DNA from 2 places in the Bacillus sp. 3255 genome. Region 1 is predicted to be linked to the other one. Evidence: riboswitches for the same ligand, from Rfam matches in the RefSeq annotation. Region 1 holds a riboswitch; the other holds the start of a gene.

Region 1 (3,413 bases):
CCAAGATGAAAAGGGCCAGCCCGATGTAGAGCAAGATGGCTATAACGCCGGACCCGTCCTGCAGCGTGGAGTGTTCCATAATAAGATGAGCTCCTTTATGAGTAATCTATTAGACACTACATATTGTAGTTTTAAAATGAACCATAAGTCAAATGCAATATAGGGAATATACAATTTGGCATTAGGCAAAAGAGGATTACGTCGGTATATGTTGAATGATGTAATAAAATGTCTAATTTTGTTTGCGACGAGGGGGAAATGCGTTTGTCGGATCATCTTTTGGAACTACATAGAAGAAACGGGCTGATGGTGAAGCTGCTCTGGGCATGCTTGGCGCTTGGCATGGGAGCGTCTTATCGATTGGCGGACGTGGTGCTGACGTTATTGGCATTCGGAGCGCCTATTGCGCTCGTGTGCACCATTATAATCTGGAGGAAAATCTGGATTTCTTACACGAAATACATCATTGCGATAGGCCTTAATGTGATCTCTTATTTCTTTATGGCTCATAGTACGTCGCTGTCCGGCATGCTGATTCTGTACTTAAGTTTGGCCTTGGTATCCTTGTATATGGATTTCCGTCCACTGCTGCTTACCGGTGTGATCGGGCTAGTGAACATGAACCATTTCTGCAGCACCTTGTCAGGACCTATGGACTATATTTCAATCAATGCTTTCTATGTGCTGACGATTATCGCGCTGATCGGTCAAGGGCAGATCGGCATGCGGATGCTGGCCAGTGTGGCTCGGAGTGCGAAGGAATCCGAAGCCTCTCGCTTGAAGACGGAACAGATGCTGGCAGGGGTGCGGACAACGACAGATGTGCTTGGGTCCTCCAGCACAACTTTGCATGAGAATGCTTCCGTTACCGGCCGCATTACAGAGGAAGTTGTTGCAGCTTTCCAGGAAATTTCGATTGGCATCGAGTCCCAAGCTTCCTCCATTACCGATATTACTTCGGCGATTCAAGAGGTGAACGAGACGGTCGAGCTGACCTCGTCCGCATCGGATACGATGAGCGGCCGGTCCCGGGATACGGCGAACATGACGAACGAAGGCAAGAACCAGATGGGGGACTTGTCGCACAAAATCAAGGACATCACGGAAATCGTCACGGAAACGTCGAGCATTATGAATGAAGTTAACGATGAAAATGTGAAAATCGGCCATATCGTCACCACGATCGCCGACATTGCCAATCAGACGAACCTGCTGTCGCTTAACGCTTCTATTGAAGCCGCGCGCGCCGGCGAACACGGCAAAGGTTTCGCGGTCGTCGCCGGTGAAATTCGCAAGCTTGCGCAGAACGCGCATGTAGCGTCCGCCGATATCTCCGAAATTCTCGGCTCGATTCAGCAGAAGGTGGAGACAGCCGTTGCAAAGGTTGCAGCGGGTAAAACAGCGGTAGAGTCCGGCAAGAAATCAGCGGACAGCGTGGACCTGCTGTTCGAAACCATCAACACGAACACAGCAGAAGTGATGGAGCAAGCGGAGAATTTGCAGCGCATGAATCAGCAGCTTCAGCGCTCCTCGCAGAAGGTTGCGGAGGAAATGACGTCCGTTGCAGCAATTACCGAGCAGTCTGCCGCATCGGTGCAGCAAGTGCTGGCAAGCGCGGAAGTGCAGCAGAAGCGAGTGGAGGATATTGTCGACAGCATCCGGCAGCTGAACGGTTTGGCGCAGGATTTGCAGCACCTGATCGAGAAATAAAATTCGCGAAACCCATTGCCAAATACCGGAGAATGGGCTACAGTTAAGCCAAATGAATAGCAACACGGGTGCTTGATGAAGTCAGGCTGAGATAGCGGCCTTATGCCGCTGACCGTTTAATCTGATCTGGATAATGCCAGCGTAGAGAATTCGAGTGCCTTCGTCTGCACTAATTTTATGCCTGCCGCATTCCGGCGGGCTTTTTTGCGTGTTCGCCTATCTCATTTTACATATTCGATACAAGAGAAGGAGTTGGAAAGCAGATGGCAGCAGGGGTTAAAGGATTGAAATTGACGGATATTCTGGTCACCATCGTGATCGCGGCGGTATTTGGGGTGATTTACCGGATTTGGGGACCGATGTACGATTTGATGAAGCCAATCGGTTTGCATGCGGAGCAGCTCAGCTATGGCATGTGGTTTATGGCAGGGACGTTCGCCTTCCTCATTATCCGCAAGCCGGGGGTCGCTTTGCTGGCGGAAGTTGCGGCAGCGACGATTGAGGCGTTGCTCGGCGGGTCTTGGGGCGTATCGACATTGGTGTATGGGATTCTTCAAGGACTCGGCGCGGAGCTGATTTTTGCACTTTTCCTCTATCGCAAGGTCAACGTCGGCGTGACGGTCCTGGCGGCCTTCGCTTCCGCGGCGCTGTCGCTGCTCGTCGATCAGTACTACGGCTATATCGATCAGTTGACGTTCTGGAACTACTGCTTATTTATCGGACTGCGCCTGGCCGGATCGGCGATTATCGCGGGTGTGTTCGCTTATTATTTGGCAGGAGCGCTCGCGCGTACCGGTGTGCTTAGTCTGGTCCGTCCCGTTTCGAAGAAAGATTACGACGCATTGGGGTAATGGGCATGAGCGGAAAATTCGGCGTTACGAACCTGAAGTTGAAATATCCCGGAGAGGAGGTCCCCCTGTTGTTTCAGGGGGTTTCCTTGTCGGTGAGACCGGGAGAGAAGGTGCTGCTGCTCGGTCCGAGCGGCTGCGGCAAATCTACGCTGCTCCAGGTACTGAGCGGGATCGTCCCCGACATTATCGAACTCCCGCTCAAGGCGGATCATGTTGCGGTGCCCAGCCGGTGGGGCTATGTGTTTCAAGACCCGGATGCTCAGTTCTGCATGCCTTATGTCGATGAAGAGATTGCGTTCGTACTGGAAAATATGCAGGTGCCGAGAGAGGAAATGCCGGCGCAAATCGAACACTATTTGCAGCTGGTAGGATTGCGGCTGGAGGATTCGCATACCTTGATCAGCCAGCTATCCCAAGGGATGAAGCAGCGGCTCGCCATTGCCAGCGTGCTGGCGTTGGAGCCGGAGGTGCTGTTCCTCGATGAACCAACCGCCTTGTTGGATGAAGAGGGCACGCAGCTGGTATGGGAAACGATCCGGTCCGTCAGCGCCGACAAAACGCTGGTCATCGTGGAGCACAAAATTGACGGTATTCTCGATCTGGTCGATCGGCTGATCGTCCTCTCGCCGGAAGGGGAGCTGATGGCGGACGGTTCGCCCAGCGCGGTGTTCTCCACGTACCGGCAGCAGCTTGCCGATTACGGCATCTGGTATCCCGGGGTATGGGACGATATGGGGTACCCTGCGGCGTCGGCCAGATCGGCCGCAAGGGCTGACCATCAGCCGATCATGCGATTGGACGGCTTCATTGGGCTTCGCGGCGGGACCATCAGGACCTCTGTGGATAACTTGA
Region 2 (3,413 bases), on a different contig from region 1:
TGGAAATAGCTGGAGGAAATCCAGTTATGGCTGCCTTATGGTTACCATAGCGGGGCCTTATGAATGATCGCCTTATGGTCACCTACGACCCAATCGAGTGTAGCGTAGCTGGAGAATCTCCAATTCGCCCAGTGGGCGGCTGGAGTCATGCAGGTCTGGAATCGGCAGCTCCTAAAATTAAACTTGTTTAATACCGTTCATCGTTAGCTCAGGCATATCGCGTTTCAAGGCATATCTGCGGTTCAGCAAATAGCCGAAGAGCGAGGCCAGCGATTGCTGGAACAGCATCCCGAGGACGACGGGAATCGCTACCGGCGGCGGGAAATAAGCCACGGCAAGCACGGCGCCGGCACTAATGTTGCGCATACCGCTGTTAAATGTAAGCGCCACGACTACGTCCCGGTCCCATCTCATCAGCTTCGCGACCAACCATCCCAGCATGTACCCGAGGGAAGCCAACGCAAGCACAAAAGCGGCCAGCCCGAGCAACCCGGCGTTCAAATCGCGCAGATAAGGCGCAATGACCGAGCTGTTGATGGCGACGACGATGCCCATGCATATTTTGGAGAACGGACCTAGACGGCCGCTCCACTTCTCCTTAATGCCGCCTTGCGTCCATTGATTCAACAGCATGCCCAGCAAGGAGGGGACGACGATCATGAAGAACAGCCCTTTCATCATAGCGAGAGAATCCATCTGCACTTTGGTGCCGACGAGCGCGGATAAGGTGTAAGGGACGACAAAAGGCGATAGAACAGTATCCACAAGAATGATGGATAAGGTGAGCACAATATTACCGCGATAGATAGCTACCCACACGAAGCTCGTGATCCCGGTCGGAATAGCTGCGGCAAGGATGAGTCCCGTAATGGTCAGCGGTTCGTTACTGTACACGGCATGGCCAAGGCCTAGTGCGATCAACGGCATCCCCACATGCAGAACAATTAGTGTAAAGATCAACGGGAGGGGCTGTGTGACCACCTTAACGAATTCCCGGAAGCTGGAGCTAATGCTGCCCGAGAATGTCATGAAGGCGAAGAGCCAAGGGGATAAGTAAGTGAATCCCGACAAATGACTGCCCAACAGGACACCGATAAGAACGCTGATTGGCGTGATGAGGGGCATGATTTTTTCTAATTTCCGATTCAATTGTGGCAGCATCTGGGTGAACATCCTTCCTGAAGTAACACATGATAGAAGTCCGAGTTAAGCATTCTCCCCATTATAAAAGCAATTTGCAGGAGTGACTAGGATAAATGCGGTGGAAATTTTTTTATTTCCAAGCGCTGGATACCGTGTTATGATAAATGACAACTGAATACCAATGTATCCCTAGGGGCGCCGTAAGGCTGAGACAGAGCAATCTGAACCCTTTGAACCTGAACTGGGTCATACCAGCGGAGGAAAGTGGAAACCGGACTTTGACGCCACATCTGTGCATGTGATTTATGCGGCTACCTGCAACCACTTTTCTTTGGAAAAGTGGTTTTTTTGCGTCTTGTACGCCCATGAGGGATGCGGCTGCATGAAAAATTACATGGCAAGGAGGCGGATTTCACCATGTCCGGGCACGAATTGCACGTCATCTCCAACGACAGGCTGGCATGGAGCGAGCTGGCGGCAATTGCCACTAAGATTCATCCGTATGTCACGGCTATCCATATTCGAGAAAAAAAGAAGCCCATGGATGAAATTTTCATTGGTCTACAGTACTTGCTGGACCAAGGGGTGCCAGCGCAGCGGTTATGCGTTAACGGGTTTCCTTGGATGGCGGCGGCTGCCGGTCTCGGCGCGCTGCATATGCCGGAGAGCTCGCCGCCGTTCCCGGCGATTCGCGAAAGCTGCGGCGGCTGTTGGAAGCGAGCCGGCATATCCGTCCATAGCGCAGAGGAAGCGGTTAAACGGGAGCGCGAAGGTGCGGATTACGTGCTCTTCGGCCATATGTATGCGACGAATTCGAAGCCGGGCCTGCCGCCTAGAGGGCTTGAACAGCTGCGTGAGCTTGCCGCTCAAGTGACGATTCCCGTTATCGCAATCGGCGGCATCACGCCTGAGCGTACACGGGAGGTGTTGGATGCCGGAGCCTCCGGTATTGCGGTGATGAGCGGCATTTGGGAGGCGGCGGATCCCGTAGCTGCAGTAAATGCGTACCAACATGAATTGCAACGTGATGAAAATAGAGGTGAGCTGAATGCAGCATACAAGTAGCGTCATTATTGTCGGCGGCGGTGTTATCGGCGCTTCCATCGCCTATTATTTGGCGAAGCGCGGCCGGTCCGTCACGCTGCTGGAACGGGGCAGGCTCGGGACGGAGGCTTCGGCCGCCGCAGCCGGCATGCTCGGCGCGCAGTCCGAGATGGAGGATACGGGCCCTCTTTTCAGACTGGCCCGCTTGAGCAGGGCGATGTTCCCGCAGCTGAGCGAGGAACTGAGAAGCCTCACGGACATCGACATCGGCCTCGTCCGCGAAGGACTGCTGAACGTTGCGCTCAGCGACGTTCAGGAAGAGGAGCTGCGCGCCAGAGCGAAGCTTCAGCGCGCAGCAGGCCAAAGAGCGGAGTGGCTGAGCGCAGCGGCAGCCGCAGAGCTCGAACCCGCGCTGAGCAGATCGACGCGCGGAGCCCTGTACCTGCCGGATGACGGGCAGGTGGAGGCGCCGAAGCTGGCGGCGGCGTTCGCGCAGGCAGCGCGGGCACTCGGGGCGAAGCTGCGGGAGTTCGCCCAAGTGCAAGGGCTGCTGACGGAGCGGGGGCGTGTCGTCGGGGTTATGACAAGCGAGGGCCCGCTGCACAGTGAGCAAGTCGTCGTGGCAGCAGGAACATGGAGCGGTCACCTGCTTGCTGGCATCGGGGTCGATCTGCCGGTATATCCCGTGAAAGGGGAATGCTTCTCGGTGCTGGCCGGGAAGCGGGAACTGCACAAGACCCTGTTCACGACGGGCTGTTATATCGTGCCCAAAGCCGGAGGGCGCTTGCTGGTCGGCGCGACCGTGGTGCCGAACAGCTACGACCGCAAGGTGTCGCTGGCCGGGCTCGCCGATCTCATGGAGCGAGCCCGGGGGCTGATGCCGGCGATCTCCGCTGCGGAGTGGGAGACGGCTTGGTCCGGTCTGCGGCCCCAGACCCCCGACGGACTGCCGTACATCGGCCGAGTGCCGCAGTACGAAGGGCTGTATGCGGGTTGCGGCCATTACCGCAACGGTATTTTGCTCAGCCCGGCTACCGGGCAAGCGATGGCGCAGCTGATGAGCGGCGAAGCGGATGCTGCGGTTGGGACCGAGGCTAACGCAGAGGATGCAGCCTTACAGGCGGATCTGAAGGCGTTCAGCCCGGAGCGGGCCGGCGGCCGATTACAAGGAAAGGAGCTGCAAAGCCTTGAAACTGCACATTAACGGTCAACATGTGGAGGTTCCC

The links. A riboswitch is a leader RNA that binds a small molecule or an ion and turns the genes downstream of it on or off. The one in region 1 is predicted to bind thiamine pyrophosphate.
Region 2: linked by a shared signal. The riboswitch ahead of J2X61_RS27360 (thiamine phosphate synthase) and the one ahead of J2X61_RS23115 (ECF transporter S component) in region 1 are both predicted to bind thiamine pyrophosphate.

What each region holds. Positions count from the first base shown of each region.
Region 1 is NZ_JAVDUS010000016.1:106,704-110,116, reverse strand. It holds gene J2X61_RS23125 (DUF3105 domain-containing protein) at 1-79, opposite strand, end outside; gene J2X61_RS23120 (methyl-accepting chemotaxis protein) at 229-1,710, shown strand; TPP riboswitch at 1,765-1,875, shown strand; gene J2X61_RS23115 (ECF transporter S component) at 1,974-2,561, shown strand; gene J2X61_RS23110 (ABC transporter ATP-binding protein) at 2,567-3,413, shown strand, end outside.
Region 2 is NZ_JAVDUS010000020.1:178,875-182,287, reverse strand. It holds gene J2X61_RS27365 (bile acid:sodium symporter family protein) at 178-1,161, opposite strand; TPP riboswitch at 1,325-1,423, shown strand; gene J2X61_RS27360 (thiamine phosphate synthase) at 1,561-2,208, shown strand; gene thiO (glycine oxidase ThiO) at 2,192-3,391, shown strand; gene thiS (sulfur carrier protein ThiS) at 3,375-3,413, shown strand, end outside.